Regions from separate parts of the Lysinibacillus irui genome, predicted to be linked through region 3. Evidence: predicted binding sites of a transcription regulator. Region 3 holds the regulator's gene; each other region holds the start of a gene.
What was found. The regulator LexA, encoded in region 3, represses DNA repair genes until DNA is damaged. The targets are predictions, from matches to a motif close to CGAACATATGTTCG.
Positions count from the first base shown of each region.

Region 1 (10,032 bases), 1.3 Mb from region 3:
CAATCTCCTACCGAGGATGAACTCTATATTAAAAGAGTAATAGGTCTTCCAGGGGATAAAGTTGAAATGAAAGATGATGTATTGTATGTAAATGGGAAAGCATACAAAGAAGATTATGTTAATCGTGAAACAGATGATCCTAATCAATTACGCATTACAGAAAATTTTACTTTGGAACAATTAGTTAATGAAAAAGAAGTACCAAAGGGCATGTATTTTGTGCTTGGGGACAACCGTTTAAAAAGTTTTGATAGTCGCCACTACGGTTTAATTTCAGAGGACGCTGTTTATGGTGAATCTAAAGCAATACTATATCCATTTAGCCATTTTCATATCGGTTCAAAATAATGAAAAAGAGGCCACTCCTTTGAGTGACCTCTTTTAGTTTTTTGGTAAATCTGTACAGCTCTTATACGTAGGGTAATAGACACAAACTCTTGAATTTTCAACAGTTTCTTTTATAGGCAATACCTTACTTTTCACGGGAGAGCTAATAGCTGGTTCTTCGATTGTGAGCTCTTCTACTACTAATTCTACGCCATAAAATAGTATTAAAAAATAGCAGACAAATCCTACTATACGCAAACAATCACCTCGTAAAATAGTTAGTATATGTTAATATGTATGGTCAAATTCATTAAAATATAAGCGGAATTTCGAAATTTTCTCTCGATTCGGCAGTTTTATAAGATCATTTAATTCTATAAAAAAAGCTATTGTCAACGAAATTTTGATGTGCTACTATAGCTAAAGTAAATATTTGATCTGTATAACCTCAATAATATGGATTGAGGGTCTCTACCAGGAACCATAAAATCCTGACTACAAAACTTTGCTTCATTTTTGTAGTCAGGATTTTTTTATGTTGATTCAGCCGTTAGTTTGTAGCGTACCGAAGCGTACCTTGCGGCGTAATGCATAAAAAAATCTCCTGCAAAAATGAAAGTGTAACGAAAGGGAGATTACGATGAATTGGAGAGTTTATATTCTTGCGGTGACTACCTTTGCAGTAGGGTTAGTTGAATTAATTGTTGGTGGGATACTGCCAAATATTGCAGAGGATTTACATGTATCTTTAGCAACAGCTGGGCAATTAATTACGATTTTTGCACTGGTTTATGCTATTTCTGCGCCTGTCCTGTTATCCTTGACAGCTAAGGTGGAAAGGAAGCGCTTATTCTTAATATCATTATTTATTTTCACGTTAGGTAACTTAATGACCTTCTTTAGTACAACGTTCATTATTGTGCTAATTGCCCGTATTTTCACAGCGATGAGCACAGCATTAGTCATTGTATTATCTTTAACGATTACGACAAAAATTGTTGAGCCTAAACATCGTGCCAAGGCGTTAGGACTCGTTTTCATGGGTGTAAGCTCTGCGCTTGTCATTGGTGTACCAATGGGTATTTTTATAACAGAAGCTTTCGGTTGGCGAGCTATATTTTTAGGCATTAGCATTCTGTCAACACTTTCCATGATTTTAATTGCCTTATTACTTGAAAAAATGCCAATCGGAGAAGTAGTGCCACTGAAGGCACAAATCAAATCTTTAGCTAATTTAAAAATCCTTACAGCTCAGTTAACTACGTTGTTTATGCTAGCAGGACATTACATGCTCTACGCTTATTTAACACCTTTTTTAGTAGAAGCATTTGATATGAGTCCTTCATGGATTAGTATTTGTTACTTAATCTTCGGTATTGCCTCTGTTAGTGGGAACGCAGTAGGAGGCTGGGTGAGTGATAAAATTGGCACGAGTAAAGCCATTATTTTGATTGTGTCTGCCTTTGCTATAGTTTTATTCAGTATTCCTTACACGATCATTGCTTTACCGCTATTTTTAGTGTTTACAGTTTTATGGGGTGCATTAAGCTGGGCATTGACACCACCATTACAAAATTATTTAATTCAAACTGATCCTAAATCATCCGATATTCAGCAGAGCTTAAATACAGCTGCCCTTCAAATTGGGATATCCATTGGATCAGCAGTTGGAGGCGCCATGTTTGCTTTGACTGATTCTGTTATGCATTTAGCGAGCTTTGGAACGATTCTAGTTCTCTGTGCATTAGGTTGTGCTATTTTCTCTATTAAAAGAGCGCCACTTGGACAGGAGCAGCATGGAGATTATCAATCAGCCCACCACAACTCATAATAGAAACAACCTAAAAGGTATTGGGGAAGCTATCTCCAATACCTTTTTAGCTTGATTTAGCAGAGGTTTTGGATCTATTAACTGCAATTATGCTAAGACTTAGTTTGATTGAATCTATGTTTGTATCTCTTTCAAAATTAATTTCTCTATGAATTCTAAGCATACTCTAAATACATATGGAATAGATTGTTGTAGTTAATGAATTTTATAGGAGTTTGAGATTTAAGTGCGCTTACTATTTTCAAGAAAAATAGTAGGAGCTCTTCAAATCTTGTAAATGGAAGGAGAACCCAATGACTGAATATCATCAACAATCGTCTGCTGAAGTCATGAAGATATTGAGCGTCACCCCACAAGGCTTGACCGATGATGACGTCCAAAAAAGGCAACAGGTCTATGGCTATAATGTATTAGAGGAAGGAAAAAAAACAAGTACGTGGGCTGTATTTTTCGGACAATTTAAAGATTTATTAGTTATTATATTACTCGTTGCGGCCTTCGTTTCATTTCTACTAGGGGAAGTAGAAAGTACGATTGTTATTATGATTGTAGTGATTTTAAATGCTATTTTAGGTACTGTACAACATGTAAAAGCAGAACAATCTCTAGACAATCTGAAAGCGTTGACCTCTCCCATTGCCAAAGTCATGCGTAACAATCAACTAATGCAGATTCCTTCGGAGGAAATTGTGATAGGAGATCTTCTGATATTGGAGGCGGGCGATTACATCAATGCAGATGGCAGACTACTAGAATGTCATAATTTACACATTAATGAAAGTTCCCTAACAGGTGAATCGATTGCTGTAGCCAAAAGTACAGATCCTATACGAAAAAATAATGTGACCATTGCTGATAAGAAGAACATGGTGTATTCAGGAAGCTTTGTAACTAATGGCCGTGGTATTGTAATGGTGACGGCAATCGGCATGCAGACAGAAATCGGCAAAATTGCGAATTTACTCGATACAGCCAAGGAGAAGAAAACGCCCCTACAAATTAGTCTTGATCAATTCGGTGAAAAATTAGCATTAGGGATTACACTCATTTGTTTAGCTATTTTTACAATTGACCTTATTCGAGGACGAGCCTTAGTTGAATCATTTATGTTTGCAGTCTCCCTTGCTGTTGCAGCAATCCCAGAGGCGCTAAGTTCCATTGTGACTATCGTATTAGCTTTTGGCACGCAGAAGATGGCGAAGGAAAATGCGATTATCCGTAAGCTTTATGCGGTGGAAAGCTTAGGAAGTGTTTCAGTTATTTGTTCTGATAAAACAGGGACCTTAACAGAAAATAAAATGGTGGTACAAGAAGTCTTTGTCGACCAGAAAAAGATACCACATGATTGGCTTAATCCAACAAATCCAGTGGAAAAAGAGCTGATGATCAAGGCACTTTTATGTAGTGATGCTGTAGAGCGAGATCAGAAAGAAATCGGCGACCCTACCGAAATTGCTCTTGTGAAATTAGGAAAGCAGTATGGCCTTGATGAACTGAAAATTCGAGAGCAATATAAACGCTTGGCTGAAATTCCATTTGATTCGGCAAGAAAGCTTATGAGCACGGTAAATCAGATGGACAAGCAAACGGTGATGATTACGAAAGGGGCATTGGATGTACTCTTGCCCAAAGTAACGAGAATCAAAACATCCACAGGCATTTTTGAAATGACCGCACAGCAGCGTCAGAAAATTGAAGCGGTCAATCGTGACTTTTCAATGAATGGTTTACGTGTGCTGGCCATTGCGTATAAAGATGTTTTCCCTCAGCAAAGCGTTGATACAAGAGCTGAACGTGACTTAATCTTTGTCGGCTTAGTTGCGATGATGGATCCTCCAAGAAAAGAATCGAAAGAAGCAGTGGAAAGCTGTATAAATGCAGGCATTAAGCCCGTTATGATTACCGGTGACCATAAAATTACAGCTACGGCGATTGCCCAACAAATTGGTATTTTACAAAATCCAGAAGAAGCGATTGAAGGACACGCCCTTGATGGTTTAACAGATCAAGAGTTACAAGATAAAATTGATGATTATTCTGTCTATGCTCGTGTTACACCGGCACAAAAAATTCGAATTGTAAAAGCCTGGCAGGATAAAGGTCATGTTGTTGCTATGACAGGGGATGGTGTCAATGATGGACCTGCCTTGAAACAAGCAGATATTGGTGTCGCAATGGGGGTAACAGGTACAGAGGTTGCAAAAGATGCCTCATCGATGATTTTAACCGATGATAATTTTTCGACGATTGTTAAGGCAATCGCTAATGGTCGTAGTATTTATACGAATATAAAAAATGCTATTCTATTCTTATTATCTGGTAATGCTGGAGCTATTTTTGTTGTGTTATATGCAACGGTGTTAGGCCTACCTGTTCCTTTTGCGCCTGTCCATCTATTATTCATCAACTTATTAACGGATAGTTTGCCAGCTATCGCCATTGGGTTAGAGCCCAATAATAAGAAAACGATGAAGGACAAGCCTAGAAATATTCATACACCTTTATTAAATAAAGCCTTTACGACACAAGTAGTATTAGAAGGTATTTTAATTGCCATCTCCACCATTATTGCTTTTCAAATTGGTCTATCGACAGGCGATACGTTAACAGCTAGCACAATGGCCTTTACAACACTGTGTTTATCCAGATTAGTGCATGGTTTCAACTCCAGATCCAAAGAGTCGATTTTCGCTATTGGTGTATTCTCGAATAAATATACATGGCTCGCTTTCTTAATCGGTGTGCTCAGCCTACACTTTGTCTTGTTTATGCCAATGCTCACAACAGTCTTTGAGGTTGCCCCATTGACGATTGCACAGCTAGGCTTCATTTATAGCTTATCTGTATTACCATTCCTCGTAAATCAATGGTATAAGCTTCTGTTCGTTAGGAGACGATAGTAAGTTAAAAAAAGAAGCTTCCGTTATGGATGAAACGGATGCTTCTTTTTAGCGTGGACGAGCCTCTAACCAACCTTTACGCTGACTATAGTCAATCAATTTTGATCCCAGTAGTGAATAACGCATATGAAGTTCACCATATTTTGTTAAATGGAGCTTCTTCACTGACAGATCGAGTGCTTGACTTACGGAAATTAAAGAGGAGGCGATATTCATGGATAAAATCGCACTAATTTCACCATCATTAATCATCGATTTGCCGCGAAGGTCTGTTATTTTCATCGTATTATACTCGATGGATGTAGTAGGTGCCAAGACGCCATTTTCCTTAAGTAACAATGTCAGGTGCTTATTTTCCTCTTTTAAACATTGAATAAACTCCAGGATCATTATCTTTAATTGTTTATCACGCGTATGCTTAAAAAAGGCATGGCTTGAAGCAATATATCCTTGATTGACACCAAGCTGTGACCAAAGCTTAAAAATCTCCTTAAATCGTAATGATGCTAGATTGTCTTTTAACATTGAGACACTTCCTAACTCTTAGGTTATCTAAGATTAGGATGGACAAGAAATGACATTCTATTCATCTTTTACAATAAAAGTTTACTAAGAGAACGTACTAATAATATGTGCCATAGGGATACGGATGTGGATAAGGGTAACGATATGGATACGGATAAGGACATGGTTTCATATAGTGCTTTGGCTTCGTTTGTTTATCGGTTGCTGATTTGACATGATTACAGCCTTTTGCTGGACCAATATAAGTTGTTGGAACAACCGGTGCAATGGTTTTCTTCCATTGTTCCTCATCTAAACAATACGTGTGAGCCATAATATTAGCTGGAGTAAATTTCAATATATCAGAGCCTAAAATGACTTCTGGTGTTGGCGCATCGAAAATAGCGAGTAAATGGGTGTCATCTTCTGTCGCTATTTCATAATGCCACCAGCCCTGTGGTACATTAGCGACTTGCCCAGGCTTGATTGGATAGTTTTGAATTTTCTTCGTAAAGGGATTCAATAGGGAAACTGTCGCCGCCCCAGTAATACAATAGACAAGCTCAGCTGCATTTTGATGGTAATGTGGCTCAACAACATTATCTTCACTTAAAAAAATATCGAGTAAAGATACATTTTCTAATGTATTTAATTGTTCCACGCCAAGCACATTAATATAATTTCGTGAATCCTTTTTAAAAAGCGTACTTTTGTTGACATCAAAAGTGAATTCCGCAGACGGGGAGGAATAATCAATATTTGTGTTTATAGTTACATCCTTTCTCACTTCAATTGTACTCTTCATTATCACCATAGAGTATGTTTCTATTATTGCTAGGCTTACACAAATGCCTAGCTCTCAGTGGGAACTCCTGCTTCATCTGCCTTTTTAAAGTTACCTAAAATTACCACTTCTATTTAAGAAAGTACATACGTATAATAAAAAACGAACATTTGTTCTTCTTCAGAGAGCTATGTTTACGAACTACAGTAAGTAAAGGAGCATTCAACATTATTATCATCAATGGTCATGTAATGGATACCTAGAAAATATGGAATGCTAGCTTTATTACGAGTTGCTTCCTATACAAAAGTGGGCACGGTGTTTCACGCAATGGCTTATATGGCGGACACTTGCTTAAGGAGTGGAGAAAATGATAAAAGATAGAGGAACAATGAAGTGGACAGCGATGATGTTACCAGAGCATTTAATGCTTTTGAAAGAATGGAAACAAGAGGTGTTTACAGAGCCACCTCGTGAACGCACTGAATGGGAGCTTGAAGAATTACAGCAAACGATCTCGCGAGCAATTGTTCAACATAACTATATTATGTTAACTATATGGGATCAGGCTCATTATGTTCAATGGGGAGGCTTCATTCAGGCGATGCATGAGGAGGAGCTACTACTAGAAACTATCACCACAACAAAGCATATCCCCTTAAGGTATATTTATGCTGCCCATATAGAAGATGATGTACTTGATTAATGGAGAGCAACAATGATTAGTACATTAATGTTTACAGCTCGACTTAGCAGTGAAATCATTGCGGCATATTTAACAATGGCAGAGGATTATGTTCACATTAAACGTCAGCTTGCCCAAACGATTATTTTAGCGATGCGCGGAATGCTACCATAGGAAATGATGAGGTGTTACGCTATCCATTCAAGTATTAAAAACCGAGGTGAGCTTGTGTTAAAACAATTTAACATCACTCATTTGAACAAAGCAAATGAGTGATGGTTTCTTTAAAGTGGTAACTGCATAACAATTTGCTCACCAATAGGCCCCATTCTTCTTTCACCGTTATCGATAAAGCCCACTTTGTGATAAAGATGCTGTGCGGCGATATTTTTGTGATTGACGACTAACACCACTTCATTACATTCATTAAAATGTTGCTTCACAAAGTCAGCAAGTGCAAACATTGCTTTTTTAGCATAGCCCTTACCTTGTTGTTGATGATCGATGGATAAGGCAGTTAACAACATAGCATTAGGGTTTGTAGAATATTCTTTTACCCTGTCAGTTGCATGAAGAACAAAAAAGCCAACTGGCACATGATCACTTAATATGACGATAGGATATTGTCCAACCGTCTCTATGGAAATTTCTTTTGGAAGGGCTGTAAATTGGTGTTGGTCTTCCGGTAGTTCAAAACTATGTAACTGCTCCACATAATCTTCTGAAAAATGTACTAATTCAATGTTCGCTGTTTTTTGCATAAAAAAGCCTCCTTTTTTTATTATTCTAACTACAGAACAGGTGTTCGTCAAGGAGGCTTGTATAAAAATAATGTCAGCTAGGATAGTTTAACTTAAAAAATTACCAAAAAATAAAATGAAGGAGATACTGATTATTAGGATAAGTGTGATCAACATTGTTATGATCCCTCGTAGCAAGGTTGCTAAATTTTTTACATCTTTCATTCCAACAAAGCTGAGGTAGAAACAGGTAATGGACAAGAGTAGAGTCAACGTCAATGGATGAAAATGAAGTTGTGTAACAAAAAAGTCTTTCATTGTGCCTGAAAGAAAAAATAGTAGGATGCAGCCTAAAGATAAAACAAATGACCAGAAATTTAAATTAATTCCCATTGTTTTCCTCCCTCCTATAGAACGAATTTGTCTTATGAATGTTCCGATGATTCCGTTTGATAGGGTAAAAGGATAAAACAGCGAAACGTGGAATGACAAAAAGAGGTCACTTGGACGAAAGTGACCCCAAATACCAATAAAAGGAGTGTACGTAAAGTTGAAAGAACTTTACACTACTATTAGTATGATGAGCTAGCGTTTTAAGATAGTTATCTATCTTAAGCGCTAGCTTTTAATTTCGATTAAATGACTTTAAGTATTGAAAAATCGCTGTGAGAAATACTCCAATTAAAAAGGACAGTAGATAACTTGTATGTCAACTAAGAAGTGCCAATAAAAAAAACATCCTAGATGGATGTCTTTAGTATAATGGCTGCTGCATCTGACAAGGTGGAAAGCCATTTACATCTTGAATCATATGAAAATCGTATTGTTTTAAGGCAAATTGGCTTTGATACAAATATTCGAGGACATGAAGCTTTCCACCTGAAACGCCGCAGAGGACACCAGAAGTACCCTGCCCATTTGTAAAAGAAACACCGACTGGCCGCCCGATTAAATAGGGGATCTCGTGTTGCCAAGGCACAATTACCACTCCTTTCAATGTAATATATGAAAGAAGTGGTAATAGATGTGGAGGTCAAATACCTAAAAATGGGAGTCGTTTTGTCAGTAGCTTTTAACGATGAAACAATATACTCTTCTAATTATATTAACAGCCAATGGAAGACTATTGGTATTTTGGTGTATATGGTATATTATGCATATAATTAGAAAAAAGGGGGATTTTTCTTGAGAAAATATACAAAGTTTGCATAGCAAAGGCTATTGCAAAAAAATGAATGACAATAGCCTTTGCTCTTCCTAAAAACAATCTATACATTTAGGAGTGCAATATGAGCTATAAAAAAGCAAAGCATATTTTACCTGCCGAATTGTTAGCATTAATTCAAGAGTATGTGGATGGTGAATATATTTATATTCCAAGGAAAGAAGAACATAAAAAGAACTGGGGAACTAATACGACCACAAGAACGGAACTGGATTTGAGAAACGCCAGTATTTATCATGATTTTTTAGCAGGAATGGATAGTGAGACGCTAGGTGAAAAATATTATTTATCACGTAAGAGTATTCAAAGAATTATTTTAAAAGAAAAAAGAAGGGCATTAAACAATCAGTCATTGCGATTTTAAATTGCAGTGGCTTATTTTTTTTTATGAAATATCGATGAGGTATGATCCGTGATGATATTCAGATATTCTTAAATAAGGCTATCTATTATTCGTGAAAAGGGAGAGAAATATGAAATTTACTAAATTATTGGGAAACTCATTTCCAACCATTCAAACTGAACATATGCGATTAAGGCAGTTAAAACATGAAGATGCACCAGCCTTATACAATTATTATTCAAATGAAAATGTTTATTGTTATCTAGATTGGAATGGGCCTGAGAGCTTAGAAAAAAGTTATGAGGTTATTAAAATATGGAATGAAGGCTATGAAAAGGGCTGGATTATTCGTTTTGCCATTGCTGACAACATCACAGATGAAGTGATAGGTACCATTTTTTTAAGTAATTTTGAAGGCAAGCGTGCTGAAATAGGGTACGAATTATCAGAATCATATTGGCATAGGGGCATTATGACTGAAGCGGTGAATGAAGTATTGTCTATTGGATTTAATCAATTAGGTTTAGTGAGGATACAGGCAACTGTCGCCGCAGAAAACATAGCTTCAAGGACGTTACTAGCAAAATTTAATTTTAAGGAAGAGGGTTTTTTACGACAATATGAATGTCATAGTGTTACGGGGGAATGTAGAGATATGTTCATCTATTCTTTATTAAATTCGGAATTCTCCAA
Region 1 covers NZ_CP113527.1:2,484,590-2,494,621, reverse strand. The annotation lists gene lepB (signal peptidase I) at 1-348, shown strand, start outside; gene OU989_RS12660 (hypothetical protein) at 382-585, opposite strand; purine riboswitch at 746-845, shown strand; gene OU989_RS12655 (MFS transporter) at 968-2,158, shown strand; gene OU989_RS12650 (cation-translocating P-type ATPase) at 2,452-5,058, shown strand; gene OU989_RS12645 (DUF3231 family protein) at 5,107-5,583, opposite strand; gene OU989_RS12640 (cupin domain-containing protein) at 5,681-6,367, opposite strand; gene OU989_RS12635 (YolD-like family protein) at 6,717-7,052, shown strand; gene OU989_RS12630 (hypothetical protein) at 7,065-7,205, shown strand; gene OU989_RS12625 (GNAT family N-acetyltransferase) at 7,316-7,792, opposite strand; gene OU989_RS12620 (hypothetical protein) at 8,526-8,750, opposite strand; gene OU989_RS12615 (CD3324 family protein) at 9,061-9,360, shown strand; gene OU989_RS12610 (GNAT family N-acetyltransferase) at 9,470-10,032, shown strand, end outside.
Region 1: a site for LexA is predicted at 6,510-6,523, ahead of OU989_RS12635 (YolD-like family protein). Genes of this name have one in related genera too.

Region 2 (10,032 bases), 1.8 Mb from region 3:
GAAAATGGCTTTGTTCAAGAAGCACATTCTATTTCAGCCGGATTGGATTATCCAGGGAAAGGGCCCGAACATTGTTATTTACATGATATTGGCCGAGCTCAATTTGACTCCATTACAGATGATGAGGCACTAGAGGGCTTGCAATTGTTAAGTCGAACAGAGGGCATTCTTCCTGCACTTGAAAGTTCCCACGCCATTGCTTATACAGCAAAGCTTGCTAAGACAATGCCGAAGGATTCTATTATAGTTGTATGCTTATCTGGTCGTGGAGATAAAGATGTTCACACAGTTCGAGCGGTACTAGGAGGGGATGCTAAATGACGACACTAAAACAAGCAATTGAACAAGCAAAGGCTACAGGAAATAAAGCTTTTATCCCCTATATGATGGCAGGTGATGGGGGGCTAGAAACAATCAAGCCGACGATTTTAACTTTTCAACAGCTCGGTGTGACAGCGATTGAAGTAGGTATTCCCTTTACAGATCCTGTAGCGGATGGAACGGCGATTGAGCGTGCAGGAGAACGCGCACTGGCAGCTGGTGTGACATTAAAGAAAGTGTTGCAAACGCTCGCTTCATTTAGAGAGGAGATAACGGTGCCTCTAGTGGTCATGACTTATTTCAATCCAGTGTTAGCTTATGGCTTAGAGACCTTTGCCAAAGACTGTGTAGCAGCAGGAGTAAAAGGGTTAATTGTACCAGATGTCCCATTAGAAGAAAGTGCACTGCTACGTGAAACATTAAACCCTCATCGTATTGATGTGATTCAACTCGTTTCTTTAACTAGCCCTCCAGATCGAATTGCCCGTATTGCAGCTGCTAGTCAGGGCTTTGTTTATGCAGTAACCGTTAATGGTATTACGGGAGCAAGGTCTCATTTTGCTAATAATTTAGAACATCATTTTGCAGGTCTACGTCAGGCAAGTCCAATCCCAGTGCTGGCGGGCTTTGGTATTTCGACACCTGAGCACGTCAAAAAGATGGGGGCATTAGGGGATGGGGTTATTGTCGGGAGCGCCATTGTAACGGCCCTGCATGATGGAGATATAGCAACAGTGGAAGCATTAATAGCTGCTTCTAAAGGTATACTAGCGAAGTCTACTCTTTAAAAGAGTAGGCTTTTTGCTTGGGAGTGAATATTTAATTTGAAGCATAGTTAAGGAAAAGTGATGGATATACATCTCGAATGGATGGTAAAACTATCAATCTAATGGATAGTGCGTAACCAATCGAATTTCGGTATAATAGCTTTCGTAAGGAAGTGAGAAGATGATCCTATCGAAAAAAAGATGGCAGGTGGAGCGTCCAGATGCCACACTTGTCCAAACATTACAAAATGACTTACAACTTTCTGCGATTGCAGCAAAAATTTTAGCAGCACGTGGCTGTGAAACAACCGCTGACGCAGAAAGCTTATTAAATATGACCGAAGCAAATATTCATGATCCATTTCTCATGCATGGCATGGCTGAAGCGGTGGCGCGAATTGAGCAAGCACTAGAAAATGGTGAGAAAATATTAGTCTATGGCGATTACGATGCGGATGGTGTGACAAGTACGACTGTCATGCTAAATGTGTTATTGGATCTTGGTGCCGATGTATCTTTTAAAATCCCAAATCGTTTTATCCATGGGTATGGACCACATGAGGCTCTATTTCGAGAAGCCTATGAAGAAGGGGTACAATTAATCATTACAGTGGATAATGGGATCTCAGGAATTGAACCTATCCGAGTAGCGAAAGAGCTTGGCATGGATGTTATTGTGACTGATCACCATGAACCTGGGGAGGAGCTACCGCCAGCAGATATTATTCTTCACCCGCGATTACCAGAAGGGCATTATCCGTTCGGAGAGTTAGCTGGAGTAGGTGTAGCCTTTAAGCTAGCACATGCTCTATATGGAGAGCTACCCATCCACTTAATTGAATTTGTTGCGATTGGCACTGTAGCAGATTTAGTGCCGCTAGTAGATGAAAATCGCTATCTGGTCAAACGGGGTATTCAGGAAATGCGTCGCTCCCTTAGTCCGTGGGTACAAGCAATGTGTGACATAGCGAGTACAGAGCAGGCAAAAATTTCTGAAGAAACGATTGGCTTTTATTTTGGCCCTCGATTAAATGCTGTTGGTCGACTCGGAGAAGCAGCTCCAGGAGTCGAGTTATTAATGGCTGAGGACAATGCCAAGGCAGCTGCGCTGGCAAAACAGTTAAATGCTTGCAATACAGAACGAAAAGATATTGTGAAAAGCATTACAGATGAAGCTATCGCCCTTATCGAAGCCGATGAAACGATTGGCAATTCCTTAGTTCTTGTTGTGGCAGGGGAAGGCTGGAATGCAGGGGTTGTGGGCATCGTTGCTTCTCGTCTTGTGGAGTTATATTACCGTCCAACCATTGTCCTTTCACTCGATCCTGATAAAGGGATAGCTAAAGGTTCCGCCCGAAGCATTGAAGGCTTCCATTTATATAACGAACTAGCAAAAAATCGGGATATTTTGCCTCACTTTGGTGGACATCCCATGGCAGCAGGAATGACCTTATCGTTAGAGCATGTTGATGAACTACGTAGACGTTTAGATGCTCAAGCAAGGGCCTGTTTAACAGAGGAGCACTTAACCCCTATTGTCCATATTGATATACCACTAAGTATTGATGAAATTTCAGCAGATGCTATCGAAGAAATTTCAGCACTTGGCCCATTTGGAACTGATTTTCCAAAGCCTATTTATGTACTGGAGGATGTAGAAATTTCATCCATGCGTAAAATTGGTGCAGCAGAAAATCATATTAAAATGGAATTAACGAATGGCTATGACAAATTAGATAGTGTCGGTTTTAATAAAGGTCATTTACATGATGAGCTAACGTATGGCATCAAAGTTTCCTTTATAGGTGATTTACAAATTAACGAATGGCAAGGGCGAAAAAAAGCTCAATTTATGATTGAAGATGTCCAAACAACAGAATGGCAGCTATTTGATATCCGTGGAATCCGTCAAACAGCTCGTTGGCTTAATACAGTGCCGAAGGATGAGGCGATGTTTATAGCCTTTCGTCCTGAAACGATGACCTATTATCAGTCATTGATTGGTGTACCTATTACAGTAGTGGACCCTACACTTTCAAATGTTGATCAAAGTGATTATATTGTGCTTTTAGATTTGCCACAAAATGTTCAAAGATTAGAAGAAGTATTACAGAAAACGAAGCCTTCACGAATTTATGCGCACTTTTATATGCCAGATTCACAATATTTCAGTGGTTTACCTACACGAGAGCAATTTGCTTGGTTTTATAAATTCCTGAAAAATCGACCAGCATTTCCGCTTGATATGCACATAGCTGATTTAGCGAAGCATACAGGATGGCCATTAGATGCATTAAAATTTATGACACAGGTGTTTTTTGAGCTTGGTTTTGTTAAAATGGAGAGTGGACTGACGACTGTCAACGTGAATGCCCCAAAACAGGCACTAACAGAGGCACCGTCTTACAAACAACGTTCAGAACAGATTGAAATGGAGCAAAAGCTTGTCTACGCTCCTTATATAGAATTAAAACAATGGTTTGATGAACGAATACATGACTAGACGAAAAATGTTTCGTAGGAGGAGCAATAACATGGATTTAAAGCAATACGTCACTACGGTTGAAAACTGGCCGAAAGAGGGCATTATCTTCAGAGATATTACGACAATTATGGACAATGGAGCTGCATACAAATATGCAACAGATCAAATTGTAGAATACGCCAAAGAAGTAGGAGCTGAAATTGTAGTAGGTCCTGAGGCTCGTGGTTTTATTATCGGTTGCCCAGTTGCCTATGCACTTGAAATCGGCTTTGCCCCTGTTCGTAAACCTGGTAAATTACCGCGTGAGGTCATTAGTGCTGACTATGGTCTTGAATATGGCAAAGATACATTAACAATGCATCATGATGCGATTAAGCCGGGTCAAAAAGTTTTAATCTGTGATGACTTACTAGCAACTGGTGGTACTGTGGAAGCAACAGTTCGCTTAGTAGAACAATTAGGTGGTCAGGTAGTAGGTTGTGCATTTTTAATCGAACTTTTAGAATTAAATGGTCGTGCTAAACTTGGCGATTTAAATATTAAGACACTTATTCAATACTAAGAGCAAGAAGAAAGCGCCCTAAAAACAATGGGGCGCTTTTTTTATTCCTCCTCATAGGATTGGATGATTTTTTGCATTGTTCGCAATGTATCGTAGAAATCTGCATATTTTTCAATCCCGATATCCTCAATAATTCTATCTTGAATTGCTTGCCAAATGGGAGCAGCTTCATGCAACTTTTCTAACCCTTTTTCAGTAAGTGTAATCTGTTTCGTACGGGCATCGTTTGTGTCTCGCTTTAATTCCACATAGCCATGTTGCTTTAAGAGATTTATGTTACGTGTCACCGTAGTTTGATCGAGTTGTAAAATTTCACCTAGACGGCTAATCGAGACAGCTTGCTGAAGGTCAATGTGTGCAAGCATTGAATATTGTGTTACCTTTAATCCAGTAGGCTGTAGCAGCTTATCATATAATTGTGTGACAGCCCTCGTTTTTTTTCGAAGGTTCGCACAAACACATATTTGCGTATAATCAATATTTTTTAGTTGGTTCTTCATGGTCAGTACTCCTTTTAAGGGATTCTACTAATTGTAAGTATACACCTTAGAGGTGGAAATTACTTCTTGACAGCTATATGAGCGGCAGTTATTATCATTGTACATGTATATACATATAATTGGTAGGACATGAAAAAGAACCTATGGCAAGGGGGGCTGCGTCCTTTTCATGGAGCCTACGATGTACCTTATGTCTAACGCTAGTTCACAAGGGTTTTCTTTAGCTTTCCAACTAGCGGGCTGAAGCGGCAAGTAAGTAGCATAGAATGGAAAGCCTTTTTTCACCTATCCCATTAGAGAATGTTATTTTTTTACTACCATAAAAACATGTATATACATGTTTTTAGTGCCACTCATATGAAAAGTAGGTGTTTGGATGAAGCGTGTTCATTATAGCTGGTTTATTTTAGTTGTCACATTTTTCTCGATTATTGTGGCAGGTATTACATTGTCATCCTCTGGCGTTTTTATCAATCCTCTTGAAAAGGAATTTCAATGGGAGCGGTCAACTATTGCCCTAGCCTTCGCCATAAGTCTATTTTTATATGGTATATCAGGGCCATTTATGGCGGCATTGCTTGAAGTTATTGGCTTAAAGAAAATGATGCTAAGCGCGATGGCTACGTTAATTGTAGGGATCACTTTGACATTTTTGATGAATCAATCATGGCAGTTAATTGTGATTTGGGGTGGCATCATCGGCCTTGGTGCAAGCCTTTTTTTAACGGTCCTTAGTCCCTATGTAGCTAATCATTGGTTTGTCAAACGCAGGGGGTTAGCAGTTGGTATATTAACGGCTAGTACAGCTACAGGACAATTAATTCTACTACCAGTGCTAGCCATGATCATTGAACATTATTCTTGGCGCTGGGCAATGGGGTTAATTCTTCTTCTAAGTACGTTGATGTTCACCTTGATTGCTATTTTTATTAAAAATAAGCCTCAGGATGTGGGGCTAAACCCATATGGACAAGAGGAGTTTATTGAAGAACAGACAGTGCAGCAGAAGAAAAATCCGATTCATATTGCGTTTAACGGTTTACTAGAGGCGGTTAAGATTAAAGCCTTTTGGCTATTAGCAGGAAGCTTCTTTATATGTGGACTTTCAACGAGCGGCTTGATCGGGACTCATTTTGTTTCGTATTGTATTAGTTTTGGCGTTCCTTTAGTCACCGCTGCATCACTCTTATCATTTATGGGTGTGTTTAACTTACTAGGGACGACTGCCTCAGGCTGGCTATCAGATCGCTTCGATAATCGTTGGCTGTTATTTTGGTATTACTTGTTACGGGGAGCTTCCTTATTATTACTCCCTTATGCATTATCACAAGGTTCTGTTATTTTACTGACGATATTCACTATCTTTTATGGACTCGATTGGATTGCCACAGTACCACCAACGATCAGTATTACACGACAAATTTTTGGTATGCAAAAAAGTAGTATTATTTACGGATGGATATTTGCCTCACATCAAGCAGGAGCTGCTGTTGCTGCATATGGTGGTGGATTGATCTATCAATTTTTTAATTCCTATACATGGGCTTTTTTCCTTGCGGGTATATTCTGTGCCATGGCTAGCCTGTTCGTTATCATTGTCAAAAAACAAACACCACAGCATGTATAATAAACGAAAAAAGTTGAACCTCAACATAACAGGTTCAACTTTTTTTAAAATCCTTTGACATGAATCAAACAAAAGTTTATAATGTAAACAAATATAATAAAAGGTGATGCTATGAATGAAAGAGAACAGGCGGTGCTTGCTTTAATTCGCCAAAATCCGTTTATGTCTCAGCAAGAGATGGCAGATGCAATGAATCTTTCACGTCCAGTGCTTGCTAATTTAGTGTCTAGTTTAACAAAGCAAGGAAAAATTGTAGGTCGTGCATATATTTTACCCGAGGAAAATGAAATTATTTGCATCGGGGGAGCCAATTTAGACCGAAAATTCCACGTGAAAGGCAATGTTCAATTTGGGACATCTAACCCTGCTAGCTCTTCTTTTAGTGTTGGTGGTGTTGGTAGAAACATTGCTGAAAATTTAGGCAGATTAAACCATCAAGTGACATTGCTGACAACGGCTGGGAAAGATGCTGATTGGCAAGTCATCCAAGAAGCTTCGGAATCCTTTATGAACCTACGTTATGTGGAGCAGCTAGCAGAGGCTTCAACGGGTTCTTATACAGCCATTATGGATGAGCAAGGGGAGCTAGCATTAGCTGTAGCCAATATGGAAGTGTATGATCTACTAGTACCTAGCTTATTGAAAAAGCATGAAACAATGTTAGTCAACGCAGGCTGCTTTATTCTGGATTTAAATTGTCCAAAAGAAACAGTAGCCTATATCCAACAAGTAGCCGTTGCTCGTAATATCCCACTTGTCATTGTGCCGGTATCTTCACCGAAAATGAATCGACTACCTGAAACATTACAAGGAGTAACATGGTTTATTTGTAACACGGATGAAGCGGAAACAATTGTTGGACATAAAATTGAAAACGCTACCCATTATGAAAAAGCTTTACAACAGCTCCTGCAGCTAGGTGCCGAACATGTCATTATTACAGCAGGCAGCAAGGGTGTATATGCAGCATCTACTACCATTGCTCCAAGTCATTTTGCTGCCAAAGTGATAGAAAAAATTGAAGATGTTACAGGAGCAGGAGATGCCTTTGTCAGCGCAGTCATACATAGCTGGTTGACAGGACAATCCTTTGCGACAAGCATTGATGCTGGCTTAACAAATGCTAAAAATACTTTGGCATCTCCCTATACAGTAAGACCAGAATTATCCGTAGATTTGTTAACAAGTGAAATGGAGGAATAACAACATGAAAGAATTCATCGTATTATCAGAAGAAGTAAAAGCAGGACAAGCAAAAGGTCTACCAATCGTTGCATTAGAATCAACAATTATTTCACACGGTATGCCATACCCACAAAACGTGCAAACTGCGCGTGAGGTAGAGCAAATTATTCGTGATAACGGAGCAGTACCTGCAACAATTGCGTTAATTGATGGAAAAATTAAAATTGGTCTATCTGATGAAGAACTTGAAATGTTCGGGAATGCACAAGGTGTTGCAAAAGCATCTCGCCGTGATTTAGGTTACCTACTTGCAACGAAAAAATTAGGTGCTACTACAGTTGCAGCTACGATGATCTGTGCAGAGCTTGCAGGCATTGAAATCTTTGTTACTGGAGGTATTGGCGGTGTTCACCGTGGTGCTGAAACAACAATGGATATCTCTGCAGACTTAGAGGAATTAGCACAAACAAATGTTGCTGTTATCTGTGCAGGAGCAAAATCTATTTTAGATATCGGTCTTACACTAGAATACCTTGAAACAAAAGGTGTGCCTGTTGTAGGTTACGGAACAGATGAACTGCCAGCATTCTATACACGTCAAAGTGGCTTTGATGTAAACTTCCAATTGGATACGCCAGAAGAAATTGCTGCAATGCTATCTGCGAAATGGCAATTAGGATTAAAAGGCGGCGCTGTTATTGCAAATCCAATTCCTCAAGCTGAAGCATTAGAGCATACATTTATTACTAACATTATTGAAAAAGCTTTAGTAGAAGCTGAAGAAAATGGTATTCAAGGTAAAAACGTTACACCATTCTTACTAGGTAAAGTGAAAGAATTGACAGAAGGTAAAAGTCTTGATGCCAACATTGCATTAGTGAAAAACAATGCAGTAGTAGGCGCGAAAATTGCTGTAGCTTACAACCAATTACACTAATCCTCTTGTCGAAACAAGGACCCTTTGTGGCGCATATCGTCACAAGGGTCTTTTTTATTAAAAAAGAGATTATTTTTTCCATTTTTCAAGCTGTTCACGAGATTAACTAAACTAAATGATACAGTCTCTTTACAATAGACCATAATATTTTATACAATTAAGTTTATATCTAATCTGAAAAATTTGACGAGCAAGGTGGACATGTTATGGCGAAAGAGCAAATTTTGACTCCTGAGGACGTTTTTGAGTTAGTCAAATCCTACATGAATGATGAAAATGTCGCATTCGTGAAAAAAGCATATGAATTAGCAAGGGATGCTCATATTGAGCAATTCCGTAGCTCTGGTGAACCGTATATTATTCACCCAGTACAAGTAGCAGGTATTTTAGCTGAATTACAAATGGACCCGGAAACTGTAGCGGCAGGTTTTTTACATGATGTTGTCGAAGATACAGATTTTACGCGGGATGATTTGGTACGGGAATTTGGCGAGGAAGTAGCAGTGCTAGTTGATGGTGTTACTAAACTGGGGAAAATTAAATATTTATCTAAAGAGGCGCAGCAAGCAGAGAATCATCGGAAAATGTTTGTAGCGATGGCACAGGATATCCGTGTCATCTTAATCAAGCTAGCAGACCGTCTTCATAATATGCGTACACTTAAGCATTTACCTGCTGAAAAGCAACGACGTATTTCCAAAGAGACATTAGAGATCTTTGCACCACTCGCACATCGCCTAGGAATTTCAACAGTCAAATGGGAGCTTGAAGATACAGCACTTCGCTATTTAAACCCACAGCAATATTATCGTATTGTCAGTTTGATGAAGAAAAAGCGTGATGAACGTGAGGCTTATTTAGAGAATGTCATGGCTGAGATGAAGTCACAGCTGAATGAGGTAGAAATCGAAGCAGATGTCTATGGTCGTCCAAAGCACATATATAGTATTTATCGAAAAATGGTGCTACAAAAGAAACAATTTAATGAAATTTATGATTTGCTAGCCATTCGTGTACTTGTAGATAGTATTAAAGATTGCTATGCCGTCTTAGGTATTGTGCATACATTATGGAAACCGATGCCAGGCCGTTTTAAAGATTATATTGCCATGCCAAAACAAAACCTGTATCAATCTTTGCATACAACTGTTATTGGACCCTATGGTGATCCACTAGAGGTGCAGATTCGCACAAAGGAAATGCACAAGATTGCAGAGTACGGGATTGCTGCACACTGGGCGTATAAAGAAGGCAAAAAGGTCGACCATCAAAAGCAAAATGTCGACCAAAAGCTAACATGGTTCCGTGAAATTTTAGAATTCCAAAATGAATCTTCCAACGCAGAAGAGTTTATGGAATCCTTAAAGTTTGATTTATTTTCCGATATGGTGTACGTCTTTACACCTGAGGGCGATGTCATTGAATTGCCAGCTGGTTCTGTGCCGATCGATTTCGCGTATCGTGTCCATTCTGAAGTCGGAAATCGTACGATTGGAGCCAAAATTAATGGGAAAATGGTACCTCTTGATACACCACTAAAAACGGGAGATATCATTGAAATTTTAACTTCTAAGCAATCCTTTGGCCCGAGCCGCGATTGGTTAAAGATAGCGCAATCCTCCCAGGCGAAAAATAAGATTAAGCAATT
Region 2 covers NZ_CP113527.1:3,054,697-3,064,728, reverse strand. The annotation lists gene trpB (tryptophan synthase subunit beta) at 1-321, shown strand, start outside; gene trpA (tryptophan synthase subunit alpha) at 318-1,109, shown strand; gene recJ (single-stranded-DNA-specific exonuclease RecJ) at 1,270-3,591, shown strand; gene OU989_RS15480 (adenine phosphoribosyltransferase) at 3,623-4,135, shown strand; gene OU989_RS15475 (MarR family winged helix-turn-helix transcriptional regulator) at 4,177-4,635, opposite strand; gene OU989_RS15470 (MFS transporter) at 5,012-6,262, shown strand; gene OU989_RS15465 (carbohydrate kinase) at 6,374-7,465, shown strand; gene OU989_RS15460 (pseudouridine-5'-phosphate glycosidase) at 7,470-8,384, shown strand; gene OU989_RS15455 (RelA/SpoT family protein) at 8,591-10,032, shown strand, end outside.
Region 2: a site for LexA is predicted at 6,328-6,341, ahead of OU989_RS15465 (carbohydrate kinase). Genes of this name have one in related genera too.

Region 3 (10,032 bases):
TAAGCAAGGAAGAAAAACACCCTTCCCCTTTGGTCCGTCTATCGCCTTAGCAGCGATCATTGTTTATTTTTATGGTGATTCATTAATCAATTGGTATTTAGGTTTTTGGTAATTGTCAATCTTCAAGTATATGGAGGGAAGCAAGTGAAACCGGTTATTGGCATTACAGCCTTTGTGGAGGATGATTTATCCGCTCATTTAAATGCTGCTTACAGTCAAAGTATTATTGAGGCGGGAGGAATTCCGCTTATTATTCCTTTAGGTGTTGAGGAGGATGCGGCTCAAATTTTAGCTCTTACAGATGGTTTATTGTTATCGGGTGGCTATGATGTGCATCCATTTCTATTCGGAGCAGAGCCATCACCAAAGCTAGGGAAAATTCATCCAGCGAGGGATACAGTTGAACTAGCTTTAATTGAAGCTGCTTTTATACGAAAAATGCCTATTTTCGGTATTTGTCGTGGAATCCAAATTTTAAATGTCGCATTAGGTGGTACTTTATATCAGGACATTGATAGTGACCATTTTAGTACGAAGTTGCTTAAACATGCACAGCAATCAGGTCGAGCTGTAGCTACTCATTATGTACAGATTATTGCAGATAATTTATTAGCAACTATTTTAGAACAAGAGAAAGTTGCTGTAAATTCATTTCATCATCAGGCTGTGAATGTTCTAGCAGAGAAATTAAAAGTAGCAGCGAAATCAAGCGATGGTATTATCGAAGCGGTAGTTCATGAAGATTTACCATTTTGCTTGGCAGTTCAGTGGCATCCTGAGGAAATGGCCATAGCAGGAGAAGAGAACGCTAAAAAATTATTTTCAGCATTTGTAGAGGCTAGCTTAAAGTTCAAAAAAGAAGCTTAGAAGGGCATAGAGTAAAGAATCCAATGCTAGTATGTGGATTCTTTTTTTGCGTAAAAAAGAGGATACATGCTCATAAGGAACATATAATCCTCGATACCTATTTTCGTAATTAATGCACACGACGGTAGAGACCAACAACTTGTCCTAAAATAGAAACTTGATCGACAATAATTGGCTCCATGGATGAATTTTCAGGCTGTAAACGGAAATGGTTTTTTTCTTTGAAAAAACGTTTTACAGTGGCTTCATCCTCAGCTGTCATAGCTACAACAATATCACCGTTATTGGCAGTTGCCTTTTGCTTCACAATGACTAAGTCCCCATCTAAAATTCCTGCTTCAATCATTGATTCCCCCATAATTTCAAGCATGAACAATTGATCTTCACTTGTGCCATACGTATCTGGTAGCGGGAAATACTCTTCAATGTTTTCAATAGCTGTAATAGGAGAACCGGCTGTAACCTTACCAACAAGTGGAACATGAATTACTTGTTGCTTTTGAATGGATTCTTCAGGCTCTAGAATTTCAATCGCACGTGGCTTTGTTGGATCTCGACGAATAAAGCCTTTTTGTTCTAATCGAGCTAGATGACCATGAACAGTGGAACTTGAAGCAAGTCCAACTGCTTCCCCGATTTCTCGTACTGATGGTGGATAGCCCTTAGCTCGTACCTCTTCTTTAATAAAAGCTAAAATATCCTCTTGTCTTTTTGAAACTTTTTTCATGAGTGCTCACCTCTTTTTTCTAATATCATTCTTCTTATTTGATAGTATAACAGAATGCGAACACGTATGCAAACATAGGTTCGAAAAGTGTTTGACAAAAACGTTTGTTCGCTTTATTATGAGAACATACATTCCGAACAAACATTCTAAAAAGGGGTTATGAACATGACATGGTTAAAGAAAAACACACATATTTCAATCTTGATGGGAGTTTGTCTACTATTTGCAGGATATCTTTACATTACTGATCCAGGACACGTTAGTTACGCTGAAATTCAAATCGAACACGGGGATAGCTTATGGTCGTTAGCAGAGCAATACCGTGGTAAAATGAGTACTGAAGATTGGATTAAGCTTGTGAAAACAGAAAATGAGCTAGCGGATATTAAAATTGTGGCAGGAAAATCTCTAGTCATTCCTGTAGTGAGTAATCATGCCGATCCCATCAATACCATTGAAATTGCGAGAAACGAACAATGATCAATAATCAACTGTCGGCTGTTGTCTATTGCCGTGTAAGTACTGAAAAGGAAACACAAAGCTCGTCTTTAGAGCGCCAACAAGAAGAGTTACTGCGCTATGCAAAAGAGCAAGGTTATGAGGTGAAGGGCGTTTTTAAGGATAAGCACAGCGGCTACGATGTAGAACGTGAGGGCTTACTTGAAATGCTTGATTTCATTAAAGAAAAGGGGATTAACGCCCTTTTTGTACAAGATGAAACACGTTTAGGACGTGGAAATGCAAGGATGGCTGTGTTGCATTTGTTACAAAAATCAGCAACAGATGTTTTCTCTATGCGTGATGCAGGACCGGTTCAACTAAACGAAATGGACACGATGCTGCTTGAGATTTTAGCGATAGTAGAGGAATACCAGCGTAGAATACATAATGCTAAAATACGTAGAGGTATGCGTCGTGCTGTAGAGAATGGCTTCCGTCCTGAAAATAATTTATCGAATCGAGGTAACCCGCATGGTCAGGAGCGTAAGGAACTACCTGTAGATGAAATTGTCAAGCTGCGTAAACGTGGATTTACCTTTGAAGAAATTTCTATAACGCTTAGAGGGTTAGGTTTTGAAGTTAGTAAAGCGACTGTCCATCGCAGATTTCAAGAACATCAAGAAAGATTAGCAGGAAAATGATATAGCCTGCTAATCTTTTTTTATCTTCTGTACTTCGCTATTAATAGGAAGATAAGCTTTCTATGCTTACGTTAGTAGGTAGTTTAAAAGGGTGTTCTTTATTAATTCGATCATAAAACATAATGCCGTTTAGATGGTCGATTTCATGTTGGACAACAATTGCACCATAGCCCTGTAACTGCACGATGATTTCTTGTCCATTAATGTTATAACCTTTAACCTTAATACGTTCATATCTTGGCACAAAACCATGGACTGGTCGATTAACAGATAAACACCCTTCTCCCTCTGGTAAATAAATCATATTTACAGAATGACTGATTATTTTAGGGTTGATCAACATCATTTCATAGTCATCAAAAAATATAGCAAACATTCGTTTATCTACGCCAATTTGGTTAGCTGATAGTCCACTTCCAGGTCGAAGCTTATATTTTTTTGCTAGATTTGGATCTTGGCTATTTTTTAAATATTGCAGCATTGATAATAATGTATGTTGGTCTTCTTTTGTCACAGGGATTGTCACTTCTTGTGTTTGTTTTCGTAATAATACGGAGTCCTCTTTTACGAAATCTTTCATAGTAATCATATAATTAGGATGAAATCTATTCATAGATAAACACCTCATCAATACGACTATTGAGGACTTTAGCAATTTTAAAAGCTAACTCAAGCGTCGGATCGTACTTATCATTTTCAATACAATTGATTGTTTGTCTGACAACCCCGCATTCCTTAGCAAGAGCAGCTTGTGTTATTCCTAATCTTTTTCTCAAAACTTTGATAATATTCTTCAGATTTACTCCTCCATTTTTGTCCGAAGTATTAGACATTATTATAGCGAAAATCTACAAGAGATGTCCAAGGAATTAGACATGTGGAGTGTTTTATTTTTCATACCAGTTGGCATTAAAATTTAGATTTAGCGCTTTCCCTAAATTAATACCGAATTGAATAAAGGCTCTACCACGTGCTGTAATGATATGGCCGTCTTGCACAAAGAGTTCGTCAGAATAATGTCGTAGATCAAAAATCCCTAACTGTCTTATTCCATCTAAAGGCAAACCAACCGTGTATTGTTTGTTTGCTAAAATTCCAGCCTTTGCTAATAAATAGGGGGAGCTAGAGATACTTGCGATAATGCCTTCTTTATCGTGGATTGCACGTATAAAATCGAATATTTCCTGTTCTTGTTGTAGGTAAGATATGTCCATGCATCCTGGCAATACAAGACTATCAATATCAGCTAAGTTCGCCTCGCTTATTAGAGAATCCACTACACAGCATAAACCCGATTCCCCGCGTATTGGTTCATTGTTTAAACCTAGGGTGATGATAGGTTTGCCACCTTGCATTAATATAGACAAGGCCACGCTTAATTCATATTCACTAAATTGAGGGTATAATAATACAGCCGTTTTCTTCATTCACACTCTCCTTTGTTCGTCCACTCTTCCTGCAAAATGGCGTAATAAAATTCATCCCACCAATCTTCACCATGCGGTATACATTTTTTAAAAAAACCTTCACGTCGCATACCTATCTTTTCCATGACCCTATATGAAGCGATATTTTCGGGCTGACATGTTGCAATTATTCTATGAAGCTTCATTTCGGTGAAGCCATAATCTAAAACAGCAAGCGCCGCTTCAGAAGCAAACCCATGGTTCTGATAAAGAGGATTTAAAACCCATCCGATTTCATAGGTATGTTCACCAAAGTATCGGTGAAAAACAATATGACCGATCACCAATTGTTGCTCTCTTAAAACAATGGCAAAATGTTTGGCTTGTACATCACTGTTTTCTATTATAAATTTTCGTACCTGTTCTTCATCGAAAACGCCTTCAGGCATGTAATGCATCACCGTTTTATCTGACAAATAACTATAAATAGCAGGAAAATCTTTTGCTTCAAAATTTCTGATAAGTAATCGTTGAGTTGTAATATTCACGTTCATTCCCCCAATATCTATCAATTTTTCCCTTTTACTATAGTTATACACCTCTAACATCTGGAAGTCATGTGAATAATAGCAAAGAGGTGTTATTAAGGGTTGGTATAACTGCATTTTAAGGGAAACCATGCTATACTTTGCATACTGAAGTCTTTAAGATAGGTATTGAAAGGTGTGTAACAATGTTATCAAAAGAAAAAATTAATCGAATTAATGAACTTTCTGCCAAAGCAAAAAGTGGACAATTAACAGAGGAAGAGGCAAAGGAGCGAACAGCGCTTCGTAAGGAGTACTTAGATACGTTCCGAGCAACAATGCGCGATACGATTGAAAATGTAAAAGTGGTGGATGTAGAAGGTAATGATGTCACACCAGAGAAGGTTAGACAAGCGAAAAAAAATAAATTTCTAAATTAATGTGACACAATTCAATAAAGTATGTATGAAAAACCAAATAGTATAACAAAAGCATTGTTTTCTACAGCAATGTTGACTAAACTGTAAAAGAACAATATATAGGACGAGAAAGGATGTCACAATATAATGACTCAACATGCGGATCTATTAGCAATTAATGCTATCCGAACTTTGTCAATCGACGCTATTGAAAAAGCAAATTCTGGTCACCCAGGTTTACCGATGGGGGCAGCGCCAATGGCTTATACGCTATGGACAAAACAATTACGCCATAATCCAGCCAATCCAAAATGGTATAACCGTGATCGTTTTGTACTGTCAGCTGGTCATGGTTCAATGCTTCTATACAGCTTACTTCATCTTGGAGGCTATGGTTTACCAATGGAAGAAATTCAAAATTTCCGCCAATGGGATTCATTAACACCAGGACATCCTGAATACGGTCATACAGTAGGTGTAGAGGCAACAACTGGTCCTCTTGGTCAAGGGATTGCTATGACTGTTGGTATGGCAATGGCTGAGCGTCATTTAGCGGCTACTTACAATAAACCAGGTCATGACATCGTTGACCACTACACATTTGCACTATGTGGTGATGGTGACTTAATGGAAGGTGTAGCTGCTGAAGCTATTTCATTAGCAGGCCACTTAAAACTTGAAAAATTAATCGTGCTTTACGATTCTAATGATATTTCTTTGGATGGTGACTTAGAAAAGTCATTCTCAGAAAACGTGCAAAAACGTTTTGAATCTTATGGTTGGAATTACTTAAAAGTAGCAGATGGTACAGATGTTGATGCGATTAATGCTGCCATTGAAGAAGCGAAAAAATCAACTGGCAAACCAACATTAATTGAAGTAAAAACGGTTATTGGTTTTGGTTCTCCAAATAAATCTGGTAAAGCAGATTCTCACGGTGCACCACTAGGTACAGATGAAGTTGTTTTAACGAAAGCTGCCTATGAGTGGGCTCACGAACCGTTCAAGATTCCTGCAGAAGTATATGATACATTTACTGCTGCTGCTGAAGTGCAAGGAGCACAACCAGAGGAAGCTTGGAATGCTAAATTTGCAGCATATAAAGAAGAATTCCCAGAGTTAGCAGCTCAATTTGAAAAAGCAATGAATGGTGAATTACCAGAGGATTTTGCTTCTGAATTACCAGTATATGAGGCAGGTAAATCAGTAGCAACGCGTTCTTCATCTGGTGATGCCATCAATGCCATCGCAAAGAAAACACCATCTTTCTTTGGGGGTTCAGCTGACCTTGCCGGCTCTAATAAAACAACAATGAAGGGCGCTGGTGACTTCTCAGCAGACGATTATGCAGGTCGCAACATCTGGTTCGGTGTTCGTGAATTTGCAATGGGTGCTGCTATGAACGGTATGGCACTTCACGGTGGTTTAAATGTATTTGGTGGTACGTTCTTCGTGTTCTCAGATTACGTTCGTCCAGCAGTGCGCCTATCTGCATTAATGGGTCTTCCTGTAACATATGTATTTACACATGACTCAATTGCGGTAGGGGAAGATGGTCCAACTCATGAACCAATCGAACACCTTGCATCATTACGTGCAATGCCAAATCTATCTGTTATTCGTCCTGCAGATGCAAACGAATCAGCAGTCGCTTGGGAACTTGCAGTAGCTTCTGAAAAAACACCAACAGTTTTAGTATTATCTCGTCAAAACTTACCAGTACTTGACGCTTCTATTGAAACAGTACGTGAAGGTGTGACAAAAGGTGCTTATACAGTGTCTCCTGCTACAAAAGAAGTTGCAGATGCGATTTTAATCGCAACAGGTTCAGAGGTTTCACTTGCTGTTGAAGCACAAAAAGCATTAAAAGCTGAAGGAATGGATGTAGCTGTTGTTTCAATGCCATCTATGGATCGCTTTGAAAAACAAGATGCAGCTTACAAAGAATCTGTTCTACCAAAAGCTGTGACAAAACGTCTTGCGATTGAAATGGGTGCATCATTCGGCTGGCATAAGTATACTGGCTTTGAAGGTGATGTGCTTGCTATCGATAAATTTGGCGCATCAGCACCAGGTGAAGTAGTAATGGAAAAATACGGCTTCACGGTAGAAAATGTCGTAGCAAAAGTAAAAGCATTATAAAAGAAACAATGAATACCGCAACACTCAGTGAGCTTCTTTCTCTGTGTTGCGGTTCTTTTCTTTTTTATAGCTTTTTAGTACCGTAATGTATAAAGCCAAGAATTGAGTGACTAGAATACCCATGAAAAGGATAAAATCCTTTGTACTACCACCAATTCCTAATTCATCTACGATAATGGCAGAAAACCAAAGAAGCTGACCAGAAACGATGACGGTTAAACTGGCAAAAATAGTACATAACCAAATGGGTGTTTTTTTGATGCAAACCATAATGAGTAGCAAAATAGAGAACAGAAAAATCACAAGAAAGATAGGATCAAGTAAGGAAAACACATTGTTTGTGACAAAGTTATGATAGGTAAAACGATGATCCATAAAAGATCCCTTTTTTACAAATATTAACGTATCTAATAAAAAAAGGTTCAATTTGGGAGTGGGGTAAAAAGAAGAGTGAGTAGTATATGATGTAATTGGTGCACGTCATCATGTAAGTGATCTACCAAAGTACCTCTAAAAGTATAAAAAACTGCATGCTAACATGCAGTCTTTTTATGTAGGAGGCTATTTAGCGAGCCCATTTTGAAAGGCGTAGACAACAGCTTGTGTGCGATCTTGCACTTCTAGCTTAGCCAAAATATTGCTTACATGCGTCTTTACCGTTTTTAAGGCGATATATAGCTCGTCGGCGATTTCCTGATTGGCTTTGCCCTGTGCCATCAGCAATAATACTTCCATTTCACGGTCAGTAAGTTGCTCGTAAAGGGGCGTATTATTACCGTGACGCATACGGTGCATCATTTTGGATGTTACCTCTGGCTCTAATACCGTTTCGCCACCTATTGTTTTACGGATAGCATCGGCAATTTGTTTTGCATTTGATGTTTTTAGAATATAACTCACTGCCCCAGCCTCTAAGGCAGGATAGACTTTATCATCATCTAAAAAACTAGTGACCATCATAATTTTTGCCTCAGGCCATGCCGCTAAAATTTCTGCTGTTGCCTCTGCTCCTGTCATGATCGGCATGACATTATCCATTAAAATTATATCAGGTCTAAGTTCAAGGGCACGTTCTACAGCCTCTTTGCCATTTTCAGCCTCTCCAACAACTGTAATATCCGGTTGTGCTGATAAATACGCTGAGACACCAATACGTACCATTTCATGATCATCCGCTATGAGCACTTGTATCATCGTCATTGATCTCCTCCTTATGCAGTGGAATTTTAACCTCCACTATCGTTCCTTCTCCAGGCACTGACACAATTTTATAAGTGCAACCAATTTCAACTGCCCGTTCTGCTATATTTTGTAAGCCATAGGAAGTGGATTTATCTGCCTCTACATCAAAGCCTAACCCATTATCTTGAATTCGTAAAATAGCTAAGTCGTCTCGTGCAACTAAAAGTAACTCCACTTCACTTGCCTTAGCATGACGAAGTGTATTGGAGAGCGCTTCCTGAGCAATACGGAATAAATGGTCTTCCTCTGCCTTGGTTAAGGCCATTTCCTCTAACTCATATTCAATATGAAAATAAACTTTTTGCTGAAGCTCAATAATCAATTCCTCTAAGCCTTGTGCCAATGTTTTATTGTGTAGCGCTACAGGTCGTAAATGCAGCAATAATGCACGCATTTCAAGCTGAGCTTGTTGAACAATTTTCTCCACTTGTTTTAAACTCGTAGCATTTTCGTCATTTTCAGTTAATGCGGAGAGCAACATGGAGGCAGCAAACAGTTGCTGTGACACGGAATCATGCAGTTCTCGAGCAAGTCGTTGGCGTTCAGCAATTATGCGCTCCTGAATAATTTTGTCATTAGCTTCCGCCCGTTCATTAGATAAACGCTGTAAGCTTTTACGCTGTGTATCAATTAATTCACTTGTTTGAATAAGTGCTTTTTTTAATGGCTTTGGTAAAGCTTGCTTTTTAGGAAAAATAAAATCTGGCTCGATTAATTGCTTCACGATACGTGTTGCTTGAGCTTCTCGTGCACGAGCAGTCATACTAATCCAGCTAGCAAACAGGAAGCTGAGTGCAAAAAGGCTAACAACAATGATTCCACCTAGAGGAAAATTATCGTAATTCTGTTGCCATAAAGGCTCCCATCTTTTTTCGTCTGGGTTTCCCCAAACAGCCACAAGCAGCCCAAATGTAGCACTCATTAAAATGAAAAATAAAGTAAACAATCTTGAGATAAAGGCAATCATTTGCGTAGCACCTCCAAATCTCCAAGCCATGTTGCGACATGAATAATCAAAATACGTTTTGCATCCTCAGGGTTGCCATCGGAGAAGCTAACACTTTCATTTAATATACGTTGTGGCCCTACATGTAAGCATGTAAGCTCACCAAATAATGTTGTATAGTGTAAACGGAAAGGGATTTCATATGGAATATAGATCTGAACTTTGCCGATACCTTGCCGAATCGTAATAAGACTAGTACCAGCAGGTAAAATGGTTTGTGTTGTATCAATAGTTATATCTCCTGCAAGGCGTTGAATTTGGACATCTTGCCATTTATACGCTTCCGTAGGAGCAGGTATTGTACCGATTAAGTCATTTTTAGTCGCAGGGAGTTTTTCAAATAGCTCTGCACCAACCACTTTTGGCTCGTTTTCTCGTTGTAAGTATTGATAGAGCATATATAAGAGCATGATTACAATGAATAAACGTAAGCTCCACATAGTAAACAGAGCAACCGCAATAAAGAAAATTCCTGTCCATTTGAAAAAACGTACTTTTTTGGAAAAACTTAAATAGAGAAGTACTGCCCCAATCAATAAACAGAAGGCGCCACC
Region 3 covers NZ_CP113527.1:1,207,839-1,217,870, forward strand. The annotation lists gene OU989_RS05685 (prepilin peptidase) at 1-112, shown strand, start outside; gene OU989_RS05690 (gamma-glutamyl-gamma-aminobutyrate hydrolase family protein) at 145-867, shown strand; gene lexA (transcriptional repressor LexA) at 977-1,594, opposite strand; gene yneA (cell division suppressor protein YneA) at 1,760-2,074, shown strand; gene OU989_RS05705 (YneB family resolvase-like protein) at 2,071-2,736, shown strand; gene def (peptide deformylase) at 2,777-3,349, opposite strand; gene OU989_RS05715 (helix-turn-helix transcriptional regulator) at 3,342-3,533, opposite strand; gene OU989_RS05720 (DJ-1/PfpI family protein) at 3,624-4,163, opposite strand; gene OU989_RS05725 (GNAT family N-acetyltransferase) at 4,160-4,690, opposite strand; gene OU989_RS05730 (DUF896 domain-containing protein) at 4,876-5,109, shown strand; gene tkt (transketolase) at 5,236-7,230, shown strand; gene OU989_RS05740 (hypothetical protein) at 7,255-7,605, opposite strand; gene OU989_RS05745 (response regulator transcription factor) at 7,792-8,424, opposite strand; gene OU989_RS05750 (sensor histidine kinase) at 8,399-9,439, opposite strand; gene liaF (cell wall-active antibiotics response protein LiaF) at 9,436-10,032, opposite strand, start outside.